2 regions of the Bacillus sp. LQ01 genome follow, and region 2 is predicted to be linked to the other one. Evidence: riboswitches for the same ligand, from Rfam matches in the RefSeq annotation. Region 2 holds a riboswitch; the other holds the start of a gene.
The links. Region 2 has a riboswitch for FMN ahead of ribD (bifunctional diaminohydroxyphosphoribosylaminopyrimidine deaminase/5-amino-6-(5-phosphoribosylamino)uracil reductase RibD). Riboswitches for the same ligand answer to the same signal wherever they lie in the genome.
Positions count from the first base shown of each region.

Region 1 (16,302 bases), on a different contig from region 2:
GATTGTAATAATGTGCCACGCTTGCTTTGTTTGTTTCGTAAAACTTCCACTCGCTCTACAACATCTGCTGGCATCATAAATCTTTGGTCTACTGTCATTTTCATCATTTATCTCTCCTTAAAATCATTTCCGTTTTGTTTATCTAAGGAGAGTATAGCACGTTTGTTCGTGTAGAACAAGCGTTCTTTTTTATTTTTATTTTATTTTTCAGCAAGCCAAGTAAAAATTGAGATTACAACGGCAATAATCGGCCCTACTACAACCACACCAAATATCAGAAACAGTAGCCCTTCCCCGAACATCCGAACGGTACTTATTTTGCGAGCTTTCATCGTTCTTGCGAGTTCTCCCTCTAACCTATTAACCTTTTCTTCTAATTGTTCTACTCGTTCCAACATTTCATTCTCCATATACAACACCTCATTTAATACTTCAACAAAAAAACGTGATTCCCTCGAAAGGAAATCACGTTTTCTCAAGATATAATATTTTATACCCAACCTCTGAAGCGGCTTGCTTCAGCCATTTTACGAACACCAACCATGTACGCCGCTAAGCGCATGTTCACTTTACGAACTTGTGCTGTTTCATAAATAGAATCAAATGATCTTACCATTACTTTTTCTAAACGTTGTTCTACTTCTTCTTCAGTCCAGTAGTAACCTTGGTTATTTTGTACCCACTCAAAGTAAGATACTGTTACACCACCAGCACTTGCTAACACGTCTGGAACAAGTAAAATTCCGCGATCTGTTAAAATTTTAGTCGCTTCTAATGTTGTTGGACCATTTGCAGCTTCAACAACGATTTTCGCTTTAATATCATTAGCATTTTCTTCTGTAATTTGGTTCTCAATTGCAGCTGGAACTAAAATATCGCAATCAAGTTCTAACAATTCTTTGTTTGAAATTGTATTGTTAAATAACTTTGTTACTGTACCGAAGCTATCACGACGGTCTAATAAATAATCAATATCTAATCCGTTTGGATCATGTAACGCGCCGTAAGCATCTGAGATTGCAATAACTTTCGCACCTGCATCATGCATAAATTTAGCTAAGAAGCTACCAGCATTACCGAATCCTTGAACAACAACGCGTGCACCCTTAATATCAATGCCACGTTTTTTCGCAGCTTCGCGAATACAAATTGTTACACCTTTCGCTGTTGCTGTTTCACGTCCATGTGATCCACCTAATACAAGCGGTTTACCTGTAATAAATCCTGGTGAATTAAATTCATCAATACGGCTATACTCATCCATCATCCATGCCATAATTTGAGAGTTTGTGAATACATCTGGAGCTGGAATATCTTTCGTCGGTCCTACGATTTGGCTAATTGCTCGTACATAACCGCGACTTAATCTTTCTAACTCACGGAATGACATTTCACGTGGATCACAAATAATTCCACCCTTACCTCCACCATATGGTAAATCAACAATACCACATTTTAAACTCATCCAGATTGAAAGTGCTTTCACTTCATTTTCTGTTACATTCGGATGGAAGCGAATCCCACCTTTCGTTGGACCAACAGCATCATTATGTTGTGCACGATATCCTGTAAATATTTTAACAGTCCCGTCATCCATACGAACTGGTATTTTCACTGTCATCATACGAATTGGTTCTTTTAATAATTCATATACTTCGTTTGGATAACCCAATTTTTCTAACGCTTCACTAATAACAATTTGTGTTGAATTCAATAGTTCAAAATGTTGTTCCCTTTGTTGTTGTGTTTTTGTTTGAGTTCCCTTTTCGGCTACCATAGTAAGTAAACCCCCTGTAATTTCACTTGTTTAGTAAACCTTCATTGCCTAGTATACACCCTTAAATTTGGAATGCAATAGAAAACGCTAACAAATATATACAAACTATTTTCTGTTGCAAGCGTTTTCACTATTATTATAGTCCTTTTATTACTTTTAGAAAAGTAAAATACTTAAATATTTAAATATTTTTTATTTCCATCAACCACACTCCCATAAAACTGCATATTTTATTTTCAAAAAGTATGTTCGAGTATTTACAATCATCCCTTCCCTTCTCCAAATAAAAACAAAACCTCAGCTATGTTGTATTAGCTGAGGTTTTGTTTTTTCACAAAGTAATTGTGTATTTGCTCTATCGCGTTAACATCCATTAATTCTTTACCGTACTCCATGATGCGATAAATGGTTGCTGTAGACGGATTACCGTATTCCGCTAAAATAGCTATAAAATCCGCCTTTAACAATTGAATTTGTTCCTCTTCTTCCACCCAAAGATAGAAGCGCTCATCCCACGTATATAGCTTTCCGCCAGTTACACCAAGGTTATATAAGCGATTCGACAGGTTAATTACGTCATCTAGCGTAGCAAACTCATATAATATATGCTCACTTTCATCTAGAGTCACTTGCATTTCAATAAACTCGTCACGGAACTCATCATCTGTATCCATTTCTTGATTTTCTTTCGTTACAATTACAACCATCCCTTGTGCTTGTAGAGAAAACACTTCAACTGCAATCGGACCATCTGCTTCAAACCCTAATTCCTTATTTGCTTCTTGCATCATATCACGAAATAATTGCTGTACTTTCGGTGCATTTCTCCATAAATCTTCTTTCGTTAATCCTCGTTCAGATAAATCATCAAATGTTAGAAAAATTTTTATCTTATTGTAATTTAATCGTTCCAGCCTCATCTCATACCCTCCCTACGTAACCAATGCATCTAATTTTTATTATATGAAATAGAAAATAGATGGTTCTTTTCGAACAACTATTCCGACATTTTTAACCATCCATCCCATTCTTCTTTCGTATCACCAATTAGGATTGTTTCAATGTCCAACTGGTTTAGAACGCCTAGCTTTCCGATAAATCCAACTAAAAGAGATTCCCTTTTTTCTTGTAATAAATTTATAAAGTTCATCGTCTTTTTCATTTCTTGTTCGTCAGCAAAAGATACAAATACATATTTCGGCTGTATTTCCTCTACCGCTGATAACATACCATCTTCAGCTAAGCTTGTCCTAATATATATCGCCTCATATCCTTTTAAGCGTAAATAAGTTGAAAAAATAAATCCTTTCAATGCATCCTTTTCTAACACAATAACTTTGTGTAAAGAGGAAAACATTGAGGCATTGTGATACACCATCCCTAGACGCGTTTGTAAAAATGATAGTGCATATTGAAATTGCACCATTGAAATCTCATTATTATTTTTTGACGTTAATAATTTGTCTGTCACTCGAAGAACAATACTGGCAACAACCTTCTCTGTTGAATATATACTAAAAGCTTCGTTTAATAATGCAGCAATTGTAATTTCATCAAATTTTAACAAAGCTTGTAGCAAATCGTCCACTAAAACAACTTCTTTATCGAAATGTATCTCTTTTTGAACTGTACTCTGCAAACGATTCTCTTCTAATAATCGAACTGCTTGTCCAATCATCATACCGGAAGAAACTTTTTCCATTAACCATTTTAAAATTTGAATATGCTCTTCTGTATATAAACGATGCCCAGCTTGATTCCGCTTTGGGGCAATAATTTGATATCGTCTTTCCCATGCACGAAGCGTACTCGGCTGAACTCCAATTATATTCGAAACGGCTTTTATATTGTATTTCCCATTAAGAGTTGGCATCATTTCCCTCCGCACAATGTAATGATGTGTGTTTGAGCAGGTGCTCGGAAACGAAGTGGTATCAATGTTGTTCCATACCCATTACTAACAAAGAGAATCGTATTTAAATGGTTATATACGCCACCTTTTAAATATTTTTTAGATGGGAATAATCGGATTTGCCCTCCATGCGTATGTCCACTTAAGACAAGTGAAATCTGTTCATTTCCAGACATTTTTTTTATTATATCAGGGTTGTGACTAACTAGGATACGAAAACCATCTTCTTTACAATCCGCCAATGCCAAATCTAGACGATCACGGTGCAATCCAACATCATCTATACCGAGCAAACAAATTTTCTCGCCTAATTCAGACTCAAATACCACTCTTGTATTATCTAAAACTTTTACGTTATTTTCTAATAATAACGCATCTAATTCATGATATTCTATCTCATAATCATTGTTTCCCCACACAAAATATACAGGAGCTATCTCTCTTAACTTTTGAATATTCGCAGAGATTTTTGATAAAGAGACACCTTTCTCTGCTAAATCTCCTCCGATAATTACGAGATCTACTTTTCCTTTTACTTGTTCAATTAACAAATTCGAAATGACTCTTCTATGAATATCAGAAATAAAAAACACATTTACTTTTTGAAAACTTTTCGGAAATTCTTTAAATACTAAAGTATGTTCCAACACCGTATTACGCATCGCTTCTTTATACATCACAAGAAGCAATAAAATCCCCATGCCTATGAGAGTACTGAATAATATAATCCATATCATATTTTTGACTCCCCTCCTCATAAAGATAATCCTAGGCTTTTATAACAAACGGTGATCGCTTAACTCACTAGCTTTCTTGCTTTGTGGACTTATCTTTTATCGGAATTTTTAATTCTTGACCTGCACTCACTTCATCTTCTTGCAAGTTATTATACTTTTTAATTACTTCAATTCCATTTCCATCTGAAAAATATTGCTTCGCTATACTTTCTAAAGTTTCTCCCTCTTTCACAGTATGCGTTATTACTTTTTCAGAATGTTTCTGCGACTCAGATTTAGCTGAATCAAAGAAGATTACTTCAAACGCACTTTTTCCGGCATTATTACTATCACCCTTCACCTGAATATATTTATCCGTGTACCACAAAATACTAATCGGCAGCAGAATGAATAGAAATGTTAAAACCCGGACGAAAATGTGATTTATTTTAAACTTTTGTTTTTTTTCTTTATTTCTATGAATTTCACTACGCGGCGGTAAACTTTCTTTTTCTTCCACTCGCTCAACTTCTAATTCCTCTTCAAAATCAGGAATTCGTTTCCTCATGTTGTTCACCACCACCTTCCATTTATTTTCTTAATTGGAGTCCCATTATAAAATCAACAAGAAAGTGTGCAAAGATTGTTATAAACAAATTTCCTGTCCATTCAAATACATAACCAAAGACAAAACTAATGAAACAGACGAAACAAAACAAAAATGGCTTTGTTATATAACGAATATGTAACACTGCAAATACGAAGCTCGCAATTACAATTCCAAAATGAGTCTGTACTACACCTCTAAATAAAAATTCTTCTGCAAAACCAATTAAGAACGTAATAACGAGTAAGTGCAGAACGGACATTCCTCGAAACATCTTATCGTTAATACCACCATCATCAAACCAAGACTCCGGAAACACTCGCATTGCAACATAATCTAATAACACAATACCAATCGCTAACAAACCACCTATAATAAGTATAGATACTGGTTCCCATTTCCATAAATTAAAGACTTCTTTTACATCTTGAAATAATATATATGCCAGTAAACAGCCAATACCGATAATAATTAACTGTGTTATATATAGATTCAGCCTTATTTCCTGCGGACTCATATCTTCAACATTATGTCTTTGAATGTTCATCATTCCTCCATCTTTTCTAGGCCGAAAAGCTTTTGTAACTCTGTTTCCCAATTATAGTCGAAATCCGATTGTTGCGCTCGTCTTTTTTTATAATCTTCTTTTGTAATACCGCAATAATCGCAGCAATTAATTAACTCTTGCTCTTTCCTATAACCGAACTGTTGCAGCACATATTCACGTCTACATCCTTTAACTTGTATCCATGACTTCATATTTTCTAGCTCACTATATTTATTACGCAACCTTATTTCTACTTCAGCTATTAATCGGTTCATGATTTCATCTGACAAACCTTCTAATAATAATCTTCGTTGTTGTATAATTCCAACCTGTTCGAGATGATAACGAACGAAACGCCAATATTGCTCATTAAATCTTGCTGCATTATAACAAATTTCTTCTACATCTTCTATTGGTAATTCTTTCGTTTGAAACATTCTTTCTTGTAGTAAAGAAAATAAAAATTGTATTTGTGACTTACTTGGCAATTCATCCTCAATGATCGAAATTGGTAAATCATGATCCAACGGACTACATAATAAAATAGCTATACTCGGTTCGCCATCTCTTCCAGCTCTTCCGATTTCTTGTAAGTAAGAAGCTATATTAGTTGGATAATGAAAATGAATAATATATCGCGTATTCGCCTTATTTACCCCCATACCAAATGCACTTGTGCATATTACAAGTTGCAATTGATCGTTCATAAACTGCTGTTGAATTAACATACGCTCTTCATGTTCCATACCACCATGATAAAAAGCTACACCAGTAACACCTTTCCCTCTCAAGTATTCCGTTAACCTTTCTGTCCACGCTCTACTTGAGCAATATACAATCCCCGGCCCTTGTAAATACATCACCTGCTCTAAAAGCGCCTCTTTCTTTTCTTCTATCGTCTCTACAAATTGCACATCCATTGCAATATTAGGACGGTCAATAGAGTATACATGTTCCGCGGCACCCTTTAAATTTAAACTATTTGCGATATCCTGCAGTACCCCTTTTGTCGCTGTGGCTGTCAATGCTAATACTGTAGGAGAACCAATATTTTCAATAACTACATTTAGTTTTTTATAGTCCGGTCTAAAATCATAACCCCATTGAGAAATACAATGAGCCTCATCAACAACAAATAATGAAATATGAATTTTCTTCAATTCCCTAATTAATAACTCCGACTGTAACATCTCTGGTGAAACAAAAATAAATTTATATGAAGATAATTTTTTCATCGCTTCTCTTTTTTCATTTAATGTCCGAAAACTATTAAATGCTATTACTCGGTTTTTCACAACATACTTTAATTGTGTTACTTGATCTTCCATTAAAGATAATAACGGTGATACAACAAGCACTGTTCCTTCTCGCATAAGCCCCGGAAACTGATAGCACATAGATTTCCCTCTTCCAGTCGGAAGCATTGCTATCACATCTTTTCCTTCTAATAAATCTGTAATAACTCCTTTTTGACCTGGACGAAATTCAGAATATCCAAACCACTTATATAAATATTCTTCAAGTTTCATTTACACCCTCCATCCGCGCTAATACAAGACGAACTTCAAAATAAGAGATATCTTCTCCAACCGCTTGTTTCAAAACACGTAACTTCCGCGTTTGCAATGCTTCAATTACTTTTATTACTTTGTCTATCTTTTCTTTTTCCATAAACATTTCAATAGAAAAATCTTTTTCTCGCAAAGCAATTTCAACAAAATGATCTTCTATCGTTGCAACCTTTAAATTCCGAATCGTCGCTATTTCTTCTAAAGAACGTCCTTGTCTCCAAAAATTATATGTTTTTTTCGTCGATAAACTAAATAATTCAGCTCTTTCATTTGGATAAGATATAATTTCAGCTAATAGTGGAAATTCATTTTCTTTATCACGAACTTCTTGTATAAAGAAATGCATTGTACCCCAAAATAAAAAATACACCCTGAATATATCTTGTTTCGTAATTTCTGCTAATTGTTGCAATGTACAACCAATACGTTCATAACCCGTTAGTCGATATGTTACAATCGTCGCTTCTATCGTATTGCTCTTTTCTAAAAGATTATATACTTCCGTCCATAGTTTTCTCGCCAACTCACTTCTCTTATATGGTATTCCTGTTAGAAAACGTTTCACCCACATCATTATTTCTGTATCTTGCTGAATTGGGATAAACTTCGTATTATTCTGTTGTAAATTTGATATAGTTTGAATAATTAATGATAATCTTTTCCAAAATGTTTCACCTAATTCACCATAATGTAAACCATGCAAATGCGCCGGAAAAGCATAAACTTCCTCCCATTTATGTAACTGCATTTTACCCGTAGGTGTTAACACATATGTATTTTCATGTATTTCTTGAATAAAATTCGCTTGCAACAACTTTGCAACTTCACCATCATAGTCATTTCTATTCAATGATTTGTATATTCCGAACAAAAAAGAAATTCGGAACATATTTCCATCTTGTAAAGTTTGCGAAGAACGTTTGCCCTTTAGTAAATAATAAATAGAAGAAACGGTTCTTTCACCATTCAATTGTTTTAAACAATGCAACAAAGTATATTGTATTTGCATGACCGCTTCCACCTTCCAATCTTAACTTCATTCTTTTCAGTACAATTACACTATCTACTTTCGCTCATTAAACTTATCATATAAGAACTATATACTTGTATATATTCTATTGTATCAAACGAAATCATATTTACGTATTTTGAAAATCTTATGACATAATTCAAAAATAAGTTGACACTCTAATTGATAAGCATTATCATTATAATTTTATGTTGAAAAGTTTTACAAACCGTTTTACAATAAGGTTATAATTTTTATGGCGAGCTTTTCACATACATATTATCAGGAGGGAAAAAAGATGGCAAAATATACAATCGTTGATAAAGATACTTGTATTGCATGTGGTGCTTGTGGCGCTGCTGCACCAGACATTTATGACTATGATGATGAAGGTATTGCATTTGTAACATTAGATGATAACCAAGGTATCGTTGAAATTCCAGATGTATTAATTGAAGATATGATGGATGCATTCGAAGGCTGTCCAACTGACTCAATTAAAGTTGCTGACGAATCATTCGACGGAGACGCTTTAAAATTCGAATAGTCTTTTATTAACTTCAAAAAATGCCCCTCATATTGATGAGGGGCATTTTTTGTATCTAAATTTTATTTTCCTTAATAAAAAACCATTAGTAGTTTCACACTACTAATGGTTTTAATATATATTATGCATTTTTCATTTTTGCAAACACCCATACTTTCAGGCGTGAGAATAATGCTACAAATACAATTGTTACAACAATCCCTTTAATTAAATTAAATGGTAAGATTGCCGTTACAACCGTTGTTCTTATAGCTTCGCTAGACATAGCCGGTGAATTTAAAAACCAAGTGTAAGCCGGGAATATGATGATGTAGTTTAATACACTCATAATAAGTGCCATTGTAATTGTCCCTAGCATTAATCCTGTAGTTAAACTCTTCACAGTACGATACTTTCTAAATAAGAAAGCTGCTGGTCCAATAAATAAGCATCCTGCAATAAAGTTTGCAATCTCTCCAACTGGTACTCCCGTTAAACTTCCTTGAATCCCGTAATGTAAAATGTTCTTTATCGCCTCTACAATCACTCCTGCTACTGGTCCAAAGATAATTGCTGCAATTAGAGCTGGTACATCACTAAAATCAATTTTCAAAAATGGCGGAAGCCCTGGGAACGGAAAATCTAACATCATTAGTAAATATGCAATACTACTTAGCATCGCTACACTCACCATCTGCACTACACTGTTTTTTTGTTTCATCTTTCTCTCTCCTTTTCCATCGATCATCTCATGGAAAGTGGAAAGGTTCTGCTATGCCTATTTTTTCATAGAACGAAAAAACCCTTTGTGTTTTACACAAAGGGAGAATTTAAGGCACATCAAACAGACGTTCAAATCCATATCTTTTTTGAACGCTTGAACCTCCATCTTCTCCCATCCAGACTATACTGTCGGCTTTGGAATCACACCAAATCCTGCCTTAACGGCTCGCGGGCTTAGAACAAAATCATAAATAGTTCATCACCGCCGGTCGGGATTTTCACCCTGCCCCGAAGATAGACCGATATTCTATTTTCCCCTTCATTATACAACAACCTCATAACATTGTGAACTAAAAAATTGTAACTTATTTAAAATTAGTTATTTATTTTTCGTAACAAAAAAAATAAATTGCGAGATATTTTACAATACAATCCATATTTTTTATTATTCGGCATTTCTCTTTTGAATTACCTAGTCATATATAATTAAAAGTGATAAGATATTGAATTGTTAAGATAAGAACATTTTCTGAGTTATGGAGGAAATGTCATGAAAAAAGACAAGAGACATTCTATTCGAGAAGCAATGAAAAAAAACTTAAGAAAAGAATACTTTTACTTAAAAAAAGAATTACTTTTCTACTGCCCAATTGATTTAGGCACATTCTCAAACGAGACATACTATGCTACTTTCGATGAAGATGGCATCAGTATTTATCAGTATGATAAAAAAACAGAAAGTAAATTAAAATTGTGTGAGCGTCATCCGTGGAAGAGTTGGAATAAAGTGAAGATTGATCACTATTTGACAACTTCTCAATTTATTTTTCAGGGTGAGCGAAATTGGATCTTATCTCTTTTTCAAAAAGGAAAAGAAGCTCAAAAAATTATTGAAGAGCATACATCTTTACAAACAGAAGTTGTTTCCCGCTCTTTCTTAAAAAAACTTCCTGGTTTTCGTTCTAATACACCACTGAATAAATACATCGGTAGTATTTGTTACACTGCACTTATTGCATTTTTATTAAAATGGATGATTCCATTTCAAGCACCACAAATCGCCCTGTATTCTATCTCGATTGGTTGTATGCTTCTTGGCCTACTTTGTTTGACAATCGGTTTAATTGAACCGACTATCGTACTGTTTCGAACAAAAGAGAAAACAAGAACAAAAGTTTTTTACTTATATAGCTATTTAGCTATTTCTGGATTTATATGTGTCTTTATTTTTTGGTAAAAGAAGCCGTCCCAAAATAAATTTTGGGACGGTTTTCTTTTAGATATAGATGCTCTAATTCACTCAATAGTTCTAGCAAAAGCGCCCATATAATTTCATTTACATTGAACCTTATTTAAGAAGAACATAAATTTGTTCAAAGTTTAATTTTTGAGATGTTTCCTTCACTTAACATATAATTGTTGATTAGGATAAATTAGCTCTTGCTGCAATCCATTTTTTTCTTTAATTTCCTTAAGTGTCATACTAAATTTCCGTGCAATACTAACTAAAGTATCCCCTTTTTGTACGACATATAATGATGAAGAAACAACTTCATTTCTTTGTTCATTTAAAACAAGCAATGGGTTCATCGCATTCTTTTTCGCCATCGTCCATCTTCCTTGATGAAGTTCTAGATGTAAGTGTGCACCTCGCGATTCTCCCGTGTTCCCTACTTCTCCAATTTTTTCTCCTTTGGAAATATAATCTCCCTGCCCCACATATCTCTTATTTAAATGTGCATATACAGCCTCATATTCTCCGTGTTTAATAAATACAACATTTCCATAACTACTTGAATAATAAGACTTCGTTACCCTACCATCTTGAATAGCTGCCACAGGCGTTCCAATCGGCGCAGCTACATCAATACCATAGTGTTTTCCATGCCTTGTCCCAAAATAATCACTTATCTGACCTTCAACAGGCCATGTCCATCGATTTTCCTCTGCATAAACATGTAATTGAGATACAAACAGTATACTCAATAACATGACGCCGCATTTTAAAACTTTCATATACATCCTCCGTTTTCTAATTACCACCATACCTTCTCTATTTTGGTATATTACAGAAAAAAGTATACAAAAAAAGAAAGTGAATTACTCCACTTCCTTCTCTTTCTTATCACGAAAAACTAATGCACTACGGTTATACTCCACATCTTTCACTTGTAATCGGGCATTTATTACTCGAGCTATCGCAAACAAATAATCAGATAATCTATTTACATACTTTAAGACAACTTCATTTATTTTCACTTCTTTTTGCAATGATACTATAGAGCGTTCTGCTCTCCTTACAACAGTACGTGCAATATGAATAGTAGCCGCCGCCTCGCTACCACCTGGCAAAATAAAGCGTTCTAATGGCGTGGCTTCTTCTATATATAAATCAATCTTTCTTTCTAAACTTTCAACCATCTCAATTGTCACTTTATAAGGAATTTTTTGTTCCACTATTGCCAAGTCTCCTCCGCAATCAAATAGTTCATGTTGAATATTTTCGAGCTCATTGTAAATATCTCTAAAAGCCTTGCCTTGAACCTTAGTCATTGCATATCCAATATGAGAATTTGCCTCGTCTATTGTTCCATACGCTTCCACACGGATATCATCTTTATCAACCCTGCCACCTATTACACTTGTCGTTCCTTTATCTCCTGTTTTTGTATATAATTTCATTTCTTCACAGCACCTCTCTTGTTATTTTTAATTCGACCAAGATAGAAAAAAGTTCTACCATTCTTTATTTAATTGAGTTTACAAAAAAATAAAAAACAGCAGAACTTTATTCATTATCAACTTTAAAAAAGCATATCTAAATTATACGATTCGGTAAATATACAGAGAATGTAGTTCCTTCTCCAACAACACTTGATACAGAAATTTTACCGTCATGGCCTTGAACAATATTTTTCGCAATTGCAAGCCCGAGTCCTGTTCCACCCTTTTTCCCACGTGTTCTTGCTTTATCAGCTTTATAGAAACGATCAAATAAAAATGGAATATCCTCTTCTGGAATGCCTACACCCGAATCTTGTACTTCAAAAATGAGGCCATTATTTTTCGTATCAATTACAAGCGTTACATGTCCACCCGCATTCGTATGACGAATTGCGTTATCAATCAAATTCGTCAACACTTGTTCCATCCGATCTGCATCAAACGCATATTCTTCAATCTGATTCCGGAAATCAACTGTTAGTTCAACTTCTTTATCCTTTGCAATCCCTTGGAATTTACGACCAATTTTTTCCACAAACGGATGTATGTCCACTTCACCAATATGTAACTCTACGTGACCGCTTTCCATACGAGCTAAATCTAACAATTCATTTACAAGTTTACCTAAACGAACGGATTCATCATAAATGATTTGAACAAACTCATCTATTTCCTCTTTCGTTTGCACAATATCATCTAAAATCGCTTCACTATACCCTTGCAGCATGACCATCGGTGTACGAAGTTCATGTGATACATTCGCAATAAAGTCTTGACGCATTTTCTCAAGACGACGTTCTTCCGTCATATCTCGCAGTACCGCTACAGCCCCACGAATTTTCGTTTGATTGTAAAGTGGTGTCATAAGAACTACATAGTTCCCTTTTTGTAAATTAATTTCAACAACTTGTTGTTGCTCGCTTTCTACAACGAGATGGAATAGTTCCACAAGTTCAGAAGGTAATTTTTTACTTAACTCTATCTCTTTTTCTTCTTGCCAAACTTGTAAGAAATGTTCAGCCGGTGGATTAATAACTACGACTTCACCTTCTTGATTTAACGTAATAACTCCATCTGCCATACTACTCAAAATACTAGCTAACTGTTCTTTTTCTTGCTGCAAAGCATTCATATTAAACTTCAACTGTTTACCCATTTGATTTAAGGCCGTTGCCAGCTCACCAATTTCGTCCTGAGATACCATAGGAGCCTTTGCATCAAATTTCCCACGTGACACTTCAAAAGCAACCTCACGCATTTTACGAAGCGGTGCTGTAATCCGAGTAGATAAGAAGAACGCAAAGAAAGTTGTTAATATAATCGCAATCCCAGCGGCTAAGAAAATGAAATCAGTCGTTCTCTCCATATCTTTTATTGGCACTTGTAAAGATTCATATACGAACACTGCGCTTTGATTTTTTGATTGCACTGGTTTCCCAACGATCACAATATCATTTTCAGTGCTTTTATTCTTTCTACTATCAGAAGCTTTTCTAATGTTGTTCTTAATTTCTTTTTTGTCCGTAAAAACAGCGGCTAATTCTTTATCTTCTTTTAAATTATCCATTGTAAGGGTGACTAACCCTTCTTGTTTCGGTGAAGAAGAGATTTCCTTGCCATCTTCTACAATAATAATCCTTGAAAGTGGATCAGAGAATTTGTACGCGATGTTCTCAATCGTTTTTACATCGGCACCTTCTTCAATTAATTCCGTAACACTTGTTGCGACTTTTTGAAGTCTATTTTCACTCATATCAACATAATACGTTCTAAAAAATTGTGAAAGTAAAATCGCAACAAATCCAAGAACAAACGAAACGAGAAGTAATATGGTCATCCATAACTTCCCTACTACACTTCTCCAAAGCATCAGTCGTTCACAACCTCAAATTTGTAACCTACACCCCAAACAGTAACAATCATTTTCGCTGCATCTGGTGATTTTTTGCTTAACTTCTCACGTAAACGCTTTACATGTGTATCAACTGTACGTAAATCTCCGAAGAATTCATATTGCCATACTTCTTTTAACAGCTGCTCACGATCGAATACTTTATCAGGAGCTTTCGCTAAAAATAATAGTAACTCATATTCTTTCGGCGTTAAGTTTACTTCATTGCCATCTGCAGTAACACGGTGTGCATCGTTATCAATTGTTAAGTGAGGGAATACAGTAACATCTTTTGTCGTTGTATCTTGTGTAAAGAATGTTGTTGGTACAGCACGACGTAATACCGCTTTCACACGTAGCACGACCTCACGTGGACTAAACGGCTTTACAATATAATCATCTGTTCCAACTTCAAATCCTTGTACTCTATTTACTTCTTCACCTTTTGCTGTCAGCATAATAATTGGTGTCGCTTTCTTCTCACGAACCCCTTTACATACTTCAATGCCATCTTTACCAGGCATCATAAGATCTAATAAGATTAAATCGTAATCATTTTGCAACGCCATTTCTAAAGCTGTATCACCATTATCTGCTTCTTCAATCGTATATTGTTCTCTTTCTAAGTACATTTTCAATAAACGACGAATACGATCCTCATCATCTACAATTAAAATTCTTGATTCATTTTCCATCTCTACCCGCTGCGTACTCTCACCTCAGCGGTTCACACCTACCCTTCTTTAACTATTATGTTGCGCTATTCTCGTTTATTTAAGCAATCTTCTAAATGTTTCACTTCCCATATTATGCTTCACAAGAATAATAAATTTTGTTCAATTTTTTTCCAAAACTATGTATTTTTTTTGAACTGTATATAATGTCCTCGACATCATTTTACAAAATCAACCGCTACTTTGTCATGTTTTTCTCAAAAAAGAAGAAAAGTTGACAAAAATAAAATAGGAAAGTGACATGCACTCTCCTATTTTATTTCTCTATGCATATGAATGTAAACCGGCAATAATTAAGTTTACTACAATAAAGTTAAACATAATGATTGCAAAACCAATTACTGCAAGCCAAGCTGATTTCTCCCCATGCCACCCTTTAGATAATCGTAAATGTAGTACTGCAGCATAAAAGAGCCACGTTATAAGTGCCCAAACCTCTTTCGGATCCCAGCCCCAAAAGCGCGTCCACGCTATTTGAGCCCAAATCATCGCAAAAATTAATGCACCTAATGTGAAAACTGGGAATCCAATTGCAATAGATCGATATCCGATTTCATCTAGTAGATCACTATTCGTATTCTTTACTAACGGCTGAAGTGCCGCCGATACTCGCTTCCGTAAAACGAGTCTTAATACAATATACAGTAATGTTCCAACTAACACTGACCAAATAACAGTATTTAATTTTTTTGCATTTACAATTGCTGGAACTTCAACTGCCGGTTCTAATTTATTTTCTGTCAGTAACTTCCCTTCATGCGGTCCAACTAAAGCCGGAAGATTGTACTTCATTTCCAGTTGTTGTTCATTTTTATCAATCCATTGAAACTTCGCTTCATATTTCATACTAGAAAATACCGTTGTTACTCCAATAAATCCAACTGTACAAACAAGTGTAAATACTACCGTCTCTAGCCAAAATGTACGTTTACTTCTCGTCGATTGATCTACATTTTTCAATAAATACATAACGCCTGTAATAAAACTAATCGCTAAAATGGCTTGTCCTGCTGCTGCAGTCGTCACGTGAATATGTAACCAATTACTTTTTAAAGATGGAATAAGCGGAGATATTTCCCTCGGAAACATACTTGCATAGGCAATTAATAAAAGCGCAACTGGTAATGCAAATAGTCCGATTATGCTTACACGGTACATAAAATACATGACAATAAATGCTCCTACAAGCATCATGCCGAAAAATGTACCGAATTCAAAAAAGTTACTAACTGGCGCATGCCCTGATGCAATCCACCTTGTAACAAAATATACTGTTTGTGCTATAAACCCTAAAATTGTAATCGTTATTCCTACATTTGCCCATTTATGACCCTTTTCTTTAATGGCTCCCCCAAAAAATAGAGTCGCAATTAAATATAAAATAAATGCGGTAAAGAGAAAGTTACTACTTATTTGCACCATATCGTTTCCCCACCTTAACTAATTTTTTTATCAATTACTTTATCATTTGGCTGTGGAATTGCTGTACCTTCTATTACTCTTTCAATATCTTTCTTTAAACCGAACCAATTTTTATTTGTATGCCCTGCAATCCACCATTCATC
Region 1 is NZ_JBYEZL010000001.1:704,112-720,413, reverse strand. It holds gene AC22L0_RS03905 (DUF3961 domain-containing protein) at 1-107, opposite strand, end outside; gene AC22L0_RS03900 (hypothetical protein) at 201-410, opposite strand; gene gudB (NAD-specific glutamate dehydrogenase) at 491-1,777, opposite strand; gene AC22L0_RS03890 (genetic competence negative regulator) at 2,089-2,697, opposite strand; gene AC22L0_RS03885 (MerR family transcriptional regulator) at 2,775-3,650, opposite strand; gene AC22L0_RS03880 (metallophosphoesterase) at 3,650-4,426, opposite strand; gene AC22L0_RS03875 (LysM peptidoglycan-binding domain-containing protein) at 4,494-4,973, opposite strand; gene AC22L0_RS03870 (CPBP family intramembrane glutamic endopeptidase) at 4,996-5,559, opposite strand; gene recQ (ATP-dependent DNA helicase RecQ) at 5,559-7,088, opposite strand; gene AC22L0_RS03860 (YpbB family protein) at 7,078-8,139, opposite strand; gene AC22L0_RS03855 (ferredoxin) at 8,438-8,686, shown strand; gene AC22L0_RS03850 (ECF transporter S component) at 8,808-9,386, opposite strand; FMN riboswitch at 9,549-9,688, opposite strand; gene AC22L0_RS03845 (hypothetical protein) at 9,939-10,625, shown strand; gene AC22L0_RS03840 (peptidoglycan DD-metalloendopeptidase family protein) at 10,790-11,404, opposite strand; gene AC22L0_RS03835 (cob(I)yrinic acid a,c-diamide adenosyltransferase) at 11,489-12,070, opposite strand; gene resE (sensor histidine kinase ResE) at 12,207-13,982, opposite strand; gene resD (DNA-binding response regulator ResD) at 13,982-14,698, opposite strand; gene resC (cytochrome c biogenesis protein ResC) at 15,002-16,159, opposite strand; gene resB (cytochrome c biogenesis protein ResB) at 16,174-16,302, opposite strand, start outside.
Region 1: it holds a riboswitch for FMN, as region 2 does, so the genes downstream of both, AC22L0_RS03850 (ECF transporter S component) here and ribD (bifunctional diaminohydroxyphosphoribosylaminopyrimidine deaminase/5-amino-6-(5-phosphoribosylamino)uracil reductase RibD) in region 2, are expected to answer to the same signal.

Region 2 (16,302 bases):
TTGAAATTTTTCACTCCAATGGTTTTCATGTGGAACAACGACAATTTTTCTCATTCTAACTCCCCTTTTCTTACAAGCTCGTCAAAAAATGATCAGTGAAATACCACTGATCATTTTTTATTATTTAAAGTCTTTCCAAGTAAGGTTACTTTCACTTAGCAGTTCTTCAAATGATTTATTCTTTTCACGTTCTTTTTGTTCTTGGCGCTTTCTTTCCAGTTCAGCTGCCTCTTTTTCCTCTTCCCTCACTTGCAACTCTTTCTTCTTACTCTTTAATTGTTGCATGAGTGAATCATTTAATTGATCGCCTAATGTAAGTATTTCTTTCTTCGGTTGATTCACTTGTGATTGTCTTTGTATTTGTCTTTGTTTCTTTTTCTTCATGCTACTCACCTTTTACTTTTTTCTCCATTATAGTAGATACACGATGAAATCGACAATAAAAAAAGGTCTTCACTCTATTATTCACTTTTTGTAAATATGTTAATTTTTCGAAAAGACTAATTTTTTATGTAGCTATAATCCTATGAATCTATTAAAATTATGTCGTATGATGTCAGATTATAAAAAAAGGAGAATTATATTATGTGGAAAAAAATTATTCCTGCCGTTGCTGTTTTAAGCACCATTACTTTTTCAAGCGTATTTGCCGCTCCCCCATCTCAGAATCCAACTGAACAAAACCGCTACATAGACGTACAAATGCTTGGTATTAATGATTTCCATGGACAACTAGATACTGTTAAAAAAATCAATAATAAAGAAGCTGGTGGCGCTGATTACTTAGCTACTTATTTAAAAGAACGTAAAAAACAAAACCCTAATACACTTCTCGTACATGCTGGTGATATCGTCGGAGCTAGTCCACCAGTTTCAGCATTATTACAAGATGAACCGACAATTGAATTTTTAAATGACTTAAAATTTGATGTCGGTACAATCGGAAACCATGAATTTGATGAAGGTATTGATGAAATGCAACGCCTCATTTACGGTGGATATCATGAAAAAACAGGGAATTTCAAAGGGGCTAACTTCCCCTATGTAGCTGCTAACTTCTACAACAAATCAACTGGCCGCTTATTTTTACCACCGTTTACTGTAAAAATGGTAGATGGTGTTCCTGTAGGATTCATTGGGGTTGTTACAACTGATACACCAAATGTCGTTATGCCTACGATGCTTAACAATGTACAAATTACTGATGAAGTAGAAGCAATTAATAAATCAACACAACAATTAAAACGTCTCGGCGTTAAATCTATCGTCGTTCTTGCTCATGTCGGTGGAACAACCGATGAGTCTGGGGTAACAAATGGCGATCTTACTCGAATTGCAAATGAAACAGACCCAGAAGTTGATGTTATTTTCGGTGGACATAGTCATACGTATGTAAATGGTACAGTAAATAATAAACTAATTGTCCAAGCAAATTCATACGGAACGGCTTTCTCAGACGTGGATGTAACAATTGATCGTAAAACAAAGGATATTGTAAAGAAAAAAGCTGAAGTTGTTACAACGTATCATGAAGGTGTAGAACCTGATAAACAAGTAAAGAAAAAACTAGATCAATATAAAGAAAAAATTGCACCACTTGTAAATGAAGTAGTCGGAAAATCTACAGCACCTATCGACCGTAAACAAAATGATGCTGGTGAGTCCACTCTTGGAAATTTAGTTGCCGATGCTCAGCGTCAAACGATGCAAACTCAAATCGCCCTCATGAATCCTGGTGGCATTCGTAATGACTTAGATGCTGGTGATATTACGTGGGGTGAGTTATACGGCATTCAACCTTTTGGAAATCAATTAATTAAAGTAGATTTAACAGGTCAAGACATTCGCGATATTTTAAATCAGCAATGGCAAAAAGGAACAACAAGAATGCTTCAAATTTCAGGTATTCAATATACGTGGGATGCAAATAAACCAAACGGTGAAAAAGTTACAAATATACGTTTAACAAACGGAGAAGAATTATCTCCATCTAAAATGTATAGCGTAGTTGCAAATGCCTTCTTAGCTTCTGGCGGTGACGGATTCGTATCATTTAAAAATGGTAAAAATGCAGAAACTGGTCCAAACGACTTTGAAGCGTTAGTCGATTACGTAAAACAATTAAAAGAACCAATTCAGCCAGTTATTGATGGAAGAATTCAAAAAGTAAATTAAGTGTTTCTCTAATAATAAATTTCATTTTTCACGCCATAAAGGATTTATACTGATCCTCTATTTTATACGTAATATACATCATAAAAAGGATACTCGTTCTTCCAATGAACATAGTATCCTTTTCTTTAGTTATCAAAATGTGATGTTTTGTCAACTTCATATTGCTGTAAAAATTGGTGCAACGCCTCTTCTACAAGTTTAGATTTTTGAATTCCTTTCGATTCTGATATAAGGTCCAATTGTGATAATATTTCTGTATTAATAGAAAAGGTTCGTCTCTTCTTCTCTGTACTTTTACTCATAATTGGTACAATTACTTCTTCTCTTTTTCTTAATAATTCATAAATGCTTTGTAATTGCTCATAAATTAACAATTGATAATCTGTTTTCTCATATTGAAGGGCGGTCGCTTCTTGGAGTTGTAAGTGACGTGGTTCTTCTCCATCTCCTACAAAAATACGTTTCTTCTGCTCTCCATCATATTCGTATCCAATCAATCTTAATTTCTTCGATAATGTATACGGGCTTATTTCAAGACGTTTTGCTATAATAGCGATGGGTTCACGTCTATTTAAACCATCTATAATTTCTCCAATCGTCACAATTTCCCTCCTCCCGTGTTGAAATGACACTAGTATGGTATGTTACAATGATTTTCTAACAGTATATGCAAAATGAATAGCCTGTGCGATTCATACGATTTCACAAAAGGAGGTTTTCAATATGCTTTTTCGTAGCTACACCCCTCAGTTCTATAATGAAAACAAACAACTCATTCCTAACAGTATCGCTACGATAGAAAGCGTTATGATTAATAATCGAAAACAAACTCTCCTTATGCGTGGACAAAACGTAGAGCAACCTATTTTATTATGCTGTCACGGCGGACCTGGGATGGCACAAATCGGATTTATTCGCCATTTTCAAAAAGAATTAGAGAAGCAATTTATTGTTATTAATTGGGATCAGCGCGGGGCTGGTAAATCCTTTTCAATGAAAGATTTCGGAGCAAATTTCACAATCGAACAATTCGTTTCCGATGCAAAAGAAGTGATTCAATATGTACTTAAAAGGTTCAACAAACAAAAACTATTTCTCGCTGGTCATTCTTGGGGAAGTATCATTGGGCTTAACATAGCACATCAATATCCAAAGTATATTGAGGCTTACATCGGTATTGGGCAAATTGTACATATGAAACAAAATGAAGAATTGCTATATCAACATTTAATTCGTTCTGCAAAAAAACATAATCATAAAAAAGCATTAGCTTCCCTTTTAAAATTAGGAAAGCCACCATTTTTAGATACGAGACGTCTCATTATTCAAAGAAAGTGGCTTGGCACATTCGGAGGCGCAATCCAAAATGGATCTTCCTTTTCTTTCATACGAAAAGGTTTCTTTTCTCCTGAGTACACGCTATTAGATTGGTTCAAGTTTCTCGCAGGAAATTTAAAATCTGGCGTTTTATGGGAAGAAATGCTGACAATCGATTTCTTTTCTTCTATCTCAAGTTTATCTATTCCAGTTTATTTTTGTTCTGGTCGCTATGATTATCAAACTCCTTATGCACTCGTTCAGGAATATTGCGATATTATTGAAGCGCCTATAAAAAAGATGATTTGGTTCCCAAACTCAGCACATTCTCCTGATCTAGAAGAACCAGAATTATTCGCCAATTCTTTGCAATCAATTAAACAAGAGCTAGCTTTTCAGCATTAGTAACAAAAGGCTCTTTTACATTTCATAGAAAACATTTTATAATAATATGTCGCAAGTATGTATAAACATAGCAAAATGTTTCATATGTACTTGTCTTAACAGAATAAAAATTTAGGGAGATTACATTTATTATGAACGCTGTACTCGTCGCAGTAGCAATTATGCTATTGCTTAGTTTGTTACGTGTCCAGGTCATTGTCGCCATCATTGTTGGAGCTTTAACAGGCGGACTTATCGGCGGACTCGGTATTTCAGAAACGATTAACACTTTTACAACTGGTCTTGGAAACAGTGCTCCAATCGCTTTAAGTTATGCAATGCTTGGTGGTTTCGCTATTTCCCTTTCCAAAACAGGACTTCCAGATGCTATGATTCAAACTGCATTAAAATGGATTGGCAATGAACAAGACACGAAAAAACAAGTTTATTCTAAGGTACTTATTTTATTCATTATTTTAATGATGGCTTGTTTCTCACAAAATGTGATTCCTGTTCACATTGCTTTCATCCCCATCTTAATTCCAGCACTTTTAAAAGTATTAACTGAGCTGAAAGTGGATCGCAGACTTGTCACATGTATTATTACATTTGGATTGATTACTCCTTATATGTGGATCCCTGCAGGGTTCGGAAAAATTTATCATGACGTATTGCAAACCAACGCTGCGCAAAGCGGTCTTACATTTGATGTCGCACTTATTCCAAAAGCAATGACTATTCCAGCAATCGGTATGATTATTGGATTATGTGTAGCGGTATTCATTACGTACCGAAAACCTCGTACGTATGAAACAGAACAAATTCATACTACCGAAAATGAAATCGTTCCCTATACAAAACGTAGCATTACTTTCGGGTTATTATCTATTATTGCTACATTAACTGTTCAATTAACAACCGAATCAATGATTTTCGGTGCTTTAGCAGGTATTATCGTCTTATCAGTTAGTGGCAGTCTACCACTTAAAGAAGCAGATGCGATATTAACAAGCGGAATGCGTATGATGTCCTTCATTGGCTTTGTTATGATTGCTGCCGCTGGATTCGGCGCTGTTCTTCGAAAAACAGGACATGTTGAATCTCTGGTGCAAACGAGTGCACATATAATCGGAAATAACAAACCACTCGCTGCATTTCTTATGCTCGTTATTGGACTTCTCGTTACGATGGGAATTGGTTCATCCTTTTCAACCATCCCTATCTTAACAACCATTTTTGTACCTCTTTGCATTCAGCTTGGATTTAGTCCAATGGCCACAATTGCAATTATCGGTACAGCCGGAGCACTAGGTGACGCAGGATCTCCAGCATCGGATAGTACCCTTGGACCAACATCCGGTTTAAATGCTGATGGTCAGCACCATCATATATGGGATACATGTGTACCCACTTTTCTACATTACAATATACCGTTACTTATATTTGGCTTTATTGCCGCAATTACATTATAAAAAGGTGCGTATAAAACGCACCTTTTACTTTTTTATTTTTCCTTTTAATTGTTGAAAAGCTACTTTTCCATTATCTCTGACATAGTTTTCAATTGTCGGTAGTGATGAACCTATCCATTCACACTCTATACTCCCATTCGGTCCAACAATTTTTAATTTATCTGGTATATGTATATTTAGAAATCTCGCTGACCGAATTAACTCAATAGCAATCTGATCACTTGAGGCTACAATTCCATCTACATACGGATTGTTTTGCAATAATGTAATAAATTGTTTATTTGTATACCCTTGTACACATTCTTCTCGATAAGAGATTCCTTCATCCCAAACAGCGTCTAAAAACCCTGCTATATGATCTTCCATTTCTTCACTTTCTTCTCCCTCACCGAAATATGCAAGAAAGTGACACCCTTTCTCTTTTAATAAAGAAACAGCTCTCTGTCCACTTTCATAATAATTTCCATGTGATTGTTGCTCATCGATCACAACAAACGGAAATGGAATTTTTCCTACACTTTTAAAAACTGCTCTTGTCAAAATAACACCTGCAATGTTATTTTGCTTCAGCATATGTATGTATCTATCTTTATTCTCTATATTACAAATAATGATTTGATAACCTTCTTTATATGCTATTTCCTCAATACAATGTAGCAAAGTGATGTTTGATTGGTTACATAAATTATCTACAAGTAATGCAATTATCGTTGAATCCTCTTTAAATAGTGGCTTCGCTGCACTGTTTGGCCTATAACGTAATTCTTCAATTGCTTCCTTTACTTGTTTTACTGTGTCCTCATGAACGTATCCTTTTTCATTAATAACTCGTGAAACGGTTGCGACTGAAACACCTGCCAATTTTGCAACATCACGTATAGTTGCCACATCGTCACCCCTTAATATGGTAATAGATTACAATTTTACGGTAACCTAAATTAAACTATCCGTCAAGATTAATAACTCATATTTCTGAAAATTGTTACATCATTTCACTAAACGATACTCCAACTGAATTTCATGTAAAATTGGGATATTATCATATCCAATACGTGGAATTTCTTTCTTTATTTTTCGTGCCTCCTCTACCGCATTCACATATAAATTAGTCATTACAAAATTACGTTTTTGGTAAAATCGTAACGCATTCATATTATCATTAGTTGTAATAAGCCAAACCTGTCTGCACCGTTCTTCTTCTGCAACTTGTAATACACAATCCACAAGTTTCGTCCCTATTCCTTTTCTTTCTTCAAAGCTATCTAGCGATACAATTTCGCACATATTTCTGGTCACTTCATACGTTATAATTCCGATTATTCTGTCATCTGAGAGCGCAACAAATCCTGGCAACTCTTCTAACTGATGTCCCTTACCACGTGAAACCATCAATGAACTTCCCCAGTTCTCACACATGAACATTCGGATTGTTTCTTTCATCGCTGGCGTAATTTTTTGTATATGCAGCATTTCCTATTTCTCCCCTTTTATATCATTGTGATACAATATAAGTGTATCACATGTAACGGTATTTGGAGGATGAGGTAAAGTATGAAACGTTTTTTTGCAGCATTGTTTACTATACTAGGTGCAATAACTGCCCTTGGGATTTTCTTTACAAATAAAGTGATGTACTTAAAGAAAAAAACAGAGGAAGAAGTACTCGAAAGAGAAACGAAAAAACATTTTCGTATAGAAGATTTTGATGCTCTTCATAAAGAAGAAATTCATATCCCTTCACAATTTGGATACGACCTTCACGGATATTACATTCCTGCTGGTCATTCCACCAATAAGTTTATGGTTTTTTGCCACGGTGTAACTGTAAATAAAATAAACTCTGTAAAATATGCAAACTTATTCTTAAAAAGAGGATATAACGTCCTCATTTACGATCATCGTCGTCATGGTAAAACTGGCGGAAAAACAACAAGCTATGGATACTATGAAAAACATGATTTAAAATCCGTAGTTGACTGGCTAAAAAACCGTTTTGGCACCAATATTACACTTGGTATTCATGGTGAATCTATGGGAGCTGCAACACTTCTTCAATACGCAGGACTTGTAGAAGATGGTGCTGATTTCTATATTGCAGATTGTCCTTTCTCTGATTTTCACGGACAATTACAGCACCGTTTAAAGGTTGAATTCCATTTACCAAAATGGCCTTTATTACCTTTAGCAAACGCATTTTTGAAAGTTCGTGACGGTTATACAATTCGTGAAGTTTCACCAATCGACTGTATAAAAAACATTAACAATCCCGTTCTCTTTATTCATAGTAAAGATGACGACTATATTTTAGCTGATATGACAAAAGCGTTATATGAAGCGAAAGAAAATAATAAGCAGCTTTATATTGCAGAACACGGTGCACACGCTTGCTCTTATAACGAAAATAAAGAAGAGTACGAAGCAGCCGTCGATCAATTTTTAAACACATATGTGAAAGAAACAAAAAACAGGCTTGCATAAGCCTGTTTTTTATTGCGCTAAAACGTCTGTAACTTGTTCCATATTTTCAGAAATCCATTGCATTGCATCATCTAACGTTGGGAATTCTGTCGTTTGAAATGTTACTTCATCTTGAAGTAACCAAACATCCTTTGCCTCTTGCCCTACACCTGCAATGGACCAATGTAACAAACTATATGGATGATTATCATTCAAAAATGATGCCCACGTGCGCTCATTTGCAATGTTTCGTAATGTATGTAATTGTTTATCCATCTCTCGTCACCTTACTCTAGTCAGTTATGAAAACTATTATAACACTCTCTTCTTTCTCAAACAAAGTGCTCTTTTTTCTCCGCTATTTGCGGGCAGTAAAACTCCCACCTCAAAATTCGGCTGAAACAAAGAAGTTAGGTGGGAGTTTTACTGCCCCTAAAAGCCCGATTGGTTCAACTAATAATTAGTGGGGATGCCTCCCCCACTAATTAAAGTTTCACTTTATATTGCCAAGCACCTCCCTTGATTATATGATGAAATTAAGCGTTTGGGAAGGAGGGATAACGTTGGCAAAAGTACAAATTAAAGTAAATGATAATGGCTCTTTTCGCGTTACAGGGGACGTGGAATTAGTCGACTCACAAGGGAATGTATTCCCAGCAAAACCGGCATTTTCTTTATGCCGGTGTGGTTTATCAAAAAATATGCCTTATTGCGACGCTTCGCATAAAGGTAAATTCGAGTCTGTTGTTAGAGCACCAGAGGCAGAATAATTTTACATGTGACATGCACATTTTTTTGTGCATGTTTTTTCTTTTTAGCAACTCCGTTATACCCCTTCTCTTTACAACATTTCTAATACTTTTATTTCCATTCCAGCCTGCATATATTTTCACACAATTCTTCACATTCGAATATTTTTTACTAGCCTTTTATTTTTTTTGTGCTATAATTTGAGCAAACAGCATCCTTCGGGGTCGGGTGAAATTCCCAACCGGCGGTGATGAAGTGAAAACTTCTAAGTCCGTGACCCGTTTTCAACTCGAAAACGGTGGATCTAGTGAAACTCTAGGGCCGACAGTATAGTCTGGATGGGAGAAGGATATGTTTCTAGTTTTTTATATAGTGAATACACTTTTATTTCAGTATGCATATTTTTAAAGATTCATTTTGATTCTTTATATATGTTTAATTTTCTATACTTATTTTTTATACTGAAATAAAAAGAGACAACTAGCGTTTAAAAATTCGATATTTTGCTAGGTTTTTTCCTTATGCAGAAATATCAATTATCGTTAGGTTTCTTTCCTATGCTTTCGTATTCAAACTATATTTCTAGAAATCACGTCTCCCAAACCCCAAGGATATTAAATCCTTGGGGTTTTTTGATTTTTTTAGGAGAGGTGAAGAAAATGACAGATCAAGAATATATGAGGATTGCCCTGCAGTTAGCAGAAGGGACATCAGGACAAACAAGTCCAAATCCTATGGTTGGTGCTGTTGTTGTAAAAGATGGAAACATCGTTGGTATGGGGGCTCATTTACGAGCTGGTGAAGAACACGCAGAAGTTTATGCCCTTCAAATGGCTGGTCAAAACGCCAAAGACGCTACCGTTTATGTAACACTGGAACCGTGTAGCCACTTTGGAAAAACACCACCTTGTTGTGAATTGCTCATCGAAAAAGGAGTTAAGCGTGTTGTAATTGCTACTCTCGATTGTAATCCGCTCGTTTCTGGTAACGGAAAAAGAAGATTAGAAGAAGCTAGAATTGAAGTAACTACCGGTGTTCTTGAAGCAGAAGCAGTTTTATTAAATCGCTACTTTTTTCACTACATGAAAACGAAACGCCCTTTTGTAACAATCAAAACAGCGATGAGCTTAGATGGAAAGACAGCAACTGTAACTGGTGAAAGTAAGTGGATTACAGGTGAAGAAGCACGTGCTGATGTTCACCAATATCGCCATACACATGATGCAATTCTTGTTGGAGTGAATACAGTTATAGCTGATAATCCTCATTTAACAACAAGAATTCCAAATGGTGGGAAACATCCTATTCGCGTTGTTTTAGATCCCCATTTACGAACGCCACCATCTTCTCATGTTATAACAGATGGTTTAGCACCAACATGGATTATTGTCGGTAAGGATGTAAAGAAAGAGAAAATATCTTCTTATGAATCTAAAAATATAACTATATTCCAAATGGAAACGAAGTATATAGAAATCGCGGACCTTCTTTCCTTTCTTGGAGAGAAACAAATTCTTTCTCTATTCGTTGAAGGTGGCCAATCGATTCATGCAAGTTTCTTAAAAACAAACAATTTTAATGAAATTGTAACCTATATAAGCCCGAAATTAATTGGTGGGAAAGATGCTCCTACTTTATTTGGAGGAAATGGTTTTTCAAAATTACAAGATGCGCTTTCCTTGAAAATTCAAGAGATGAAACAAATTGGTGATGATATAAAAATCGTTGCGAATGCCCGAAACGAGGTGACGGAATGTTTACAGGAATTGTAGAAGAATTAGGAACGATAGCAAACATGCAACAAAGCGGAGAAGCGATGAAATTAACGATTCATGCAAAGAAAATTTTATCGGATGTTCACTTAGGCGATAGTATCGCGGTTAACGGTATTTGCTTAACTGTAACAAGCTTTACAACTACTTCATTTACAGTTGATGCAATGCCTGAAACGATGCAGTCGACATCACTTCGCATGCTTAAACCGCACTCTAAAGTAAATTTAGAGCGAGCAATGGCTGCAAATGGACGATTCGGTGGACATTTCGTTTCAGGACATATTGATGGCATCGGAACAATTTTAAATAAAAAACAACATTACAATGCCGTCTATTACAAAATAGCAATTTCTGATGAACTGCTGCGCTATTGTTTGCAGAAAGGGTCCATTGCTGTTGATGGAACGAGTTTAACGATATTTGATATAGACGAATCTTCCATAACGATTTCACTCATCCCGCACACAGTAAGCGAGTCTGTCATTGGAGAAAAAAATGCCGGAGATATCGTAAACATTGAGTGTGACATGATTGGTAAATATATCGAACGCTTTATTACTAAACCTACAAAACGAGTAGGTTCAATGACTGAAAGCTTTTTACAAGAAAACGGATTTCTATAAGGGGGAAGCACAATGTTTCATCGTATTGAAGAAGCTCTAGAAGATTTAAAACAAGGTAAAGTCGTTATCGTATGTGATGATGAAAACCGAGAAAATGAAGGCGATTTTATTGCTTTAGCAGAGTACATTACACCAGAAACAATTAATTTTATGATTACACATGGCCGTGGTCTCGTTTGTGTACCGATTACAGCAGGGTACGCAGAACGTCTACAATTAGAACCAATGGTATCTCATAATACAGATTCACATCATACTGCGTTTACAGTGAGCATTGACCATGTCTCTACAACAACAGGGATTAGTGCTCACGAACGTGCAACTACGATACAAGAATTGTTAAACCCTGCATCAAAAAGCACTGATTTTAATCGGCCTGGACATATCTTTCCATTAATTGCGAAAGAAGGCGGTGTCCTGCGTCGTGCAGGTCATACAGAAGCTGCTGTTGATTTAGCAAAGCTATGCGGTGCCGAACCAGCTGGAGTTATTTGCGAGATTATAAATGAGGACGGCACGATGGCACGTGTACCTGATTTAATAGAATGTGCAAAACAATTTGATATAAAAATGATTACAATAGAAGATTTAATTGCTTATCGCCGCCATCATGAAACACTTGTGACGAGAGAAGTGGAAATTACATTACCTACAGATTTCGGTACTTTCCACGCAATTGGCTATTCTAACTCATTAGATACGAAAGAACATATCGCACTTGTAAAAGGTGATATTTCAACAGGTGAACCGGTACTTGTACGTGTTCATTCTGAATGCTTAACAGGAGATGTATTCGGTTCACATCGCTGCGATTGCGGACCACAACTCCATGCAGCACTTGCTCAAATTGAGCGTGAAGGAAAAGGTGTTCTTCTTTATATGAGACAAGAAGGAAGAGGCATTGGGCTTCTTAATAAGCTTCGCGCTTATAAATTACAAGAAGAAGGATTCGATACTGTAGAAGCAAATGAAAAACTCGGCTTCCCTGCTGATCTTCGTGATTACGGTATCGGTGCTCAAATATTAAAAGATTTAGGTTTACAAAGCTTACGATTATTAACGAATAACCCAAGAAAAATTGCTGGCTTACAAGGTTACGATTTAGAAGTAGTCGAGCGTGTACCGTTGCAAATGCCGGCAAAAGAAGAGAATAAATCGTATTTACAAACGAAAGTAAATAAATTAGGACACTTACTAAACTTATAATTAAAGGAGAGATTTATTATGGTATTCGAAGGTCATTTAGTTGGTACAGGATTAAAAGTTGGAGTTGTTGTTGGACGTTTTAACGAATTTATTACAAGTAAGTTACTTGGCGGCGCTTTAGACGGATTAAAGCGTCACGGTGTAGAAGAAAATGATATTGATGTTGCTTGGGTTCCTGGTGCATTTGAAATTCCTTTAATCGCTAAAAAGATGGCTAGTAGCGGAAAGTATGATGCTGTTATTACACTAGGTACTGTAATCCGAGGTGCTACAACTCACTACGATTACGTTTGTAATGAAGTAGCAAAAGGTGTTGCGTCTTTATCACTACAAATGGACATCCCAGTTATTTTCGGCGTATTAACGACAGAAACAATTGAACAAGCGATTGAACGCGCAGGTACGAAAGCTGGTAATAAAGGATATGAATCAGCTGTTGCTGCAATTGAAATGGCTCACTTATCAAAACAATGGGCATAAAAAAAGAGGCTGCGGCCTCTTTTTATTTTTTCACCTTTTTTTGTACATCTTTTATTAATTCATTCATCGTTTTTCCTTCTGTTTTTATATGAAGAGCTTGTGCTGTTCTCCATACATTCTCTCTTTTTTTCGCTTCTTCTATAATAGTAATTTCTTTTCTAACTTCCTTTAAATCTTTTCCTTCCGTTTTCAATCCAAAATGTTCAGCTTTCGTTCGAAAGTGTTGTTCGATTCTTTGTTGCATCTCTTTTTGTTCAGGATTTTCGGCAGCCTTAACTGGATCAGAACTTATTGCTTTTATTAAAATTAAACAAGTCATAATCGCTAATATGTATTTGTACATGTAAAATCCTCCAACCCAATATAAATTACATATTTACTATGTACAACTAGGGCTTGGAAAATTCGTCCACAAAAATTCTTTTTTTCGCTCAAAAACCAATAGTATCAAGCGTTCACAACTATTTATTACATTTTATTTACAAAAAAGCAAACTCTTTTACAAGTTTGCTTTTTCATCTATCTTATAATGCACATTCTTCAATCTCAAATCCTAAATCTGCAATCATACCCCAGTCCGCAGTCGGCTCTTGTCCAGCTGTCGTTAAGTAGTCCCCGACAAAAATAGAATTTGCTGCAAATAAACCGATTGGCTGTACAGAACGTAAATTGATTTCACGTCCTCCTGAAATACGAATTTCTTTTGTTGGGTTTACAAAACGCATCATTGCAAGTACTTTTAAACATTCTACTGGCGTTAACTCTTTTTGCCCTTCAAGAGGTGTCCCCTTTACAGCAACAAGGAAATTACAAGGGATAGAATCTGCATCTATACGTTGTAATTCAAATGCAATTTCAGCACGCTCTTCAATTGTTTCTCCCATGCCAAAAATCGCTCCAGAGCATGGTGAAATACCAGCTTGTTTTGCTTTTTGAACTGTATCAACACGATCATCATACGTATGAGTTGAACAAATACTATCGTAATTATTTGCATGTGTATTTAAGTTGTGGTTATAACGGTGCACGCCTGCTTCCGCTAAACGTCCTGCTTGATCTTCATTTAAGAAACCTAAACAACAACAAATCTTCAAGTCTGTCGTTTCACAAATTTCCTTAACTGCTCCAATTACGTGATTTACCTCTTTATCCGTCGGACGACGACCAGACGCTACAATACAATATGTACCTGCTTTACGGCGTATTGCTTCATGTGCCCCTTCTACAATCTTCTCCTGCGTTAACCATGCATATTTATCAATCGGTGCTTCTGAAATAATAGACTGTGAGCAATATCCACAATCTTCAGGACATAATCCAGATTTCGTATTAATAATCATATTCAATTTTACTTTCTTACCAAAGTGATGATGGCGAATAATGTAAGCTGCATTCATAATTTCTAAAACTTCTGTATCATCAGCTTCTAATATCGCTATTGCATCTTCTTTCGTAATCATTTTTTCTTCCACTACGTCGTATGCAAGTTTTTTCCAATCCCTTTTTGTTTGTACTTGTTTCATTTCATCTCTTCCCCTCTTTTGTTATATGTATAAATAAAGCATGATACGTTGCCATTATCCCTTCATTTCCCGTGAAGTCTCTTTCGTATATGCGTAGCATCGCACGAAAGAGTGAGGGACTTTGACAATATGATCCTTCATTGCTATTAGTTGCTCCTACTTTTCGAATAGAATGCAGAAACTCCTTAACTTCTGTAAAACTCTCTATGTAACATGTTTCAGAAACATGCACATCCCCTGTTTCTATCTTACATATATGAAGCAACTGATCTTTTGAATAAAAACGTTGACCAATCGATATTTCATTTTTTATATTTCTTTCTTCTTTCGCACGTTGGAACGAAGCATGCAATTCTTGAAATGTTTCATGTCCAAACGTTGAAAAGAGTAATATCCCATCTATAGACAAATGTTGAAATAAATTTCTTAACACTTGTTGTAAATTATTTAACCATTGAAATGTAGCATTTGAAATAATGACATCATATGATTCTTCTAATCGTAATTGCTCAATATCTTCACAGTGAAACGTTACATTTTTTACATTTTGTCTAGTTTGCGCAATCGCAATCATACTTTCAGCAAAATCAACTGCTGTAATATGTGCTTTCGGAAATAACTTTGATAATTGTTCTGTTACATACCCCGTCCCGCATCCCAGTTCTAAAATACGTATTGATGCCGTTTCACTATATCGTTCCTTTAAGATTGAAAGTAATGAATGTGCCATCTTTTTTTGTACATTTGCATATCGATCGTAAGATACGGCTGCCCCATTAAACCGTTTTTGTAGTAACGTTTTGTTGATCATGTCGTATCCCCTCTACAAATTGAATTATCTCATTTGCGCAATATTCAAAATTCGTTACACATAATGCATGCCCTGCTTCACTTACTACTTTCAGCTCGCTGCTGCTATTCTCCGTCATACTACGTGCCGCAGACAATGGGCATATTACATCCTGTTCTCCGTGGATAAGTAGTATAGGTACTTTAATTTCTTTTAGTTCTTCTCTCATATCTGTTTCTATTAAATAATCCAAACCTAGTTGTAAAGACTGAATAGAATCACCTTTAAAATGGTCTACAATGTCTTCAAAATTTTTGTTCTCTTTTAGCTCATCTTTCGTAAACATATTTTCATAAAACCGCTTGAGCGTATCTTCTTTCCTTCTCACCAAATTCCTTTTCAGCCGTTCTACATGCAAAGCATTCCATCCATTACTATAGTCGCTCGTATTTGTAAATTTAGCAGTCCCACCAATTAATACGATGCCTTTTGCCTGAATCTTTTTATAAGCTTCAACTGCTGCTAACGCTCCTAGTGACCATCCAACTAAAATTACGTTGTCGTTATGCGCTACATCTATAATTCGTTCCGCAAATTCACTTCGTTCTTTCACATTACGCCAATCTACGCATTGAACAGGATATCCTTTAAAATACGGAAGTACTAAATCCCAAATATTCTCTTCCATTCCCCATCCGGGGATAAAAATAATCTTTAGCTCGTTCATACGAAAATCTCCTCTTCTTTCGCAATGTGAATAATTCGGTCAATAGCCCATTTTAAATCAGCTATTGTATGTTGCGATGTAACTGCAAAGCGAATTCGAGAACTATGAACCGGCACAGTTGGCGGACGAATTGCAATGGCCGCAATCCCTGCCTCTTGCAACCTTTTACTAAATCGTAAAGCATGTTCATTTGAACCGACTACAATCGGTACAATATGAGTTGAACTATTCCCAATATCAAAACCAGCATCCCTTAATTTAGTTCTGAAGTATTCTCCGTTTGCTATAAGGTTCTCTCTTCTTTCATTATCTTCTTTTACAATTTCAATTGCTTTTTGCACTGCTCCTAACGTACTTGGTGGTAAAGCTGTAGTAAAAATAAAGCTTCTCATCATATTTTGTAAATACTCTATATAAATTTCATCACCTGTCAAATACGCACCATAACACCCTAAAGCCTTGCTAAACGTCCCCATATGTATATCAATTTTTTGAGCAAGATTTTTTTCTATATGAGATAACCCAGCTCCGCCGATTCCATATATTCCACTCGCATGTGCTTCATCGACTATAATGATTGCCCCGTACTTCTCTTTCAGCTGTACTAAATCTCTCAAATACGC
Region 2 is NZ_JBYEZL010000002.1:712,199-728,500, reverse strand. It holds gene AC22L0_RS16230 (GrpB family protein) at 1-54, opposite strand, end outside; gene AC22L0_RS16225 (YqkE family protein) at 121-384, opposite strand; gene AC22L0_RS16220 (bifunctional metallophosphatase/5'-nucleotidase) at 586-2,175, shown strand; gene AC22L0_RS16215 (ribbon-helix-helix domain-containing protein) at 2,301-2,777, opposite strand; gene AC22L0_RS16210 (alpha/beta fold hydrolase) at 2,899-3,897, shown strand; gene AC22L0_RS16205 (Na+/H+ antiporter family protein) at 4,029-5,348, shown strand; gene AC22L0_RS16200 (LacI family DNA-binding transcriptional regulator) at 5,373-6,236, opposite strand; gene AC22L0_RS16195 (GNAT family N-acetyltransferase) at 6,336-6,818, opposite strand; gene AC22L0_RS16190 (alpha/beta hydrolase) at 6,900-7,826, shown strand; gene AC22L0_RS16185 (DUF2552 family protein) at 7,836-8,081, opposite strand; gene AC22L0_RS16180 (CDGSH iron-sulfur domain-containing protein) at 8,369-8,575, shown strand; FMN riboswitch at 8,766-8,909, shown strand; gene ribD (bifunctional diaminohydroxyphosphoribosylaminopyrimidine deaminase/5-amino-6-(5-phosphoribosylamino)uracil reductase RibD) at 9,215-10,327, shown strand; gene ribE (riboflavin synthase subunit alpha) at 10,309-10,953, shown strand; gene ribBA (bifunctional 3,4-dihydroxy-2-butanone 4-phosphate synthase/GTP cyclohydrolase II) at 10,966-12,159, shown strand; gene ribH (6,7-dimethyl-8-ribityllumazine synthase) at 12,178-12,639, shown strand; gene AC22L0_RS16155 (hypothetical protein) at 12,662-12,982, opposite strand; gene bioB (biotin synthase) at 13,164-14,162, opposite strand; gene bioC (malonyl-ACP O-methyltransferase BioC) at 14,164-14,973, opposite strand; gene AC22L0_RS16140 (alpha/beta fold hydrolase) at 14,939-15,679, opposite strand; gene bioF (8-amino-7-oxononanoate synthase) at 15,676-16,302, opposite strand, start outside.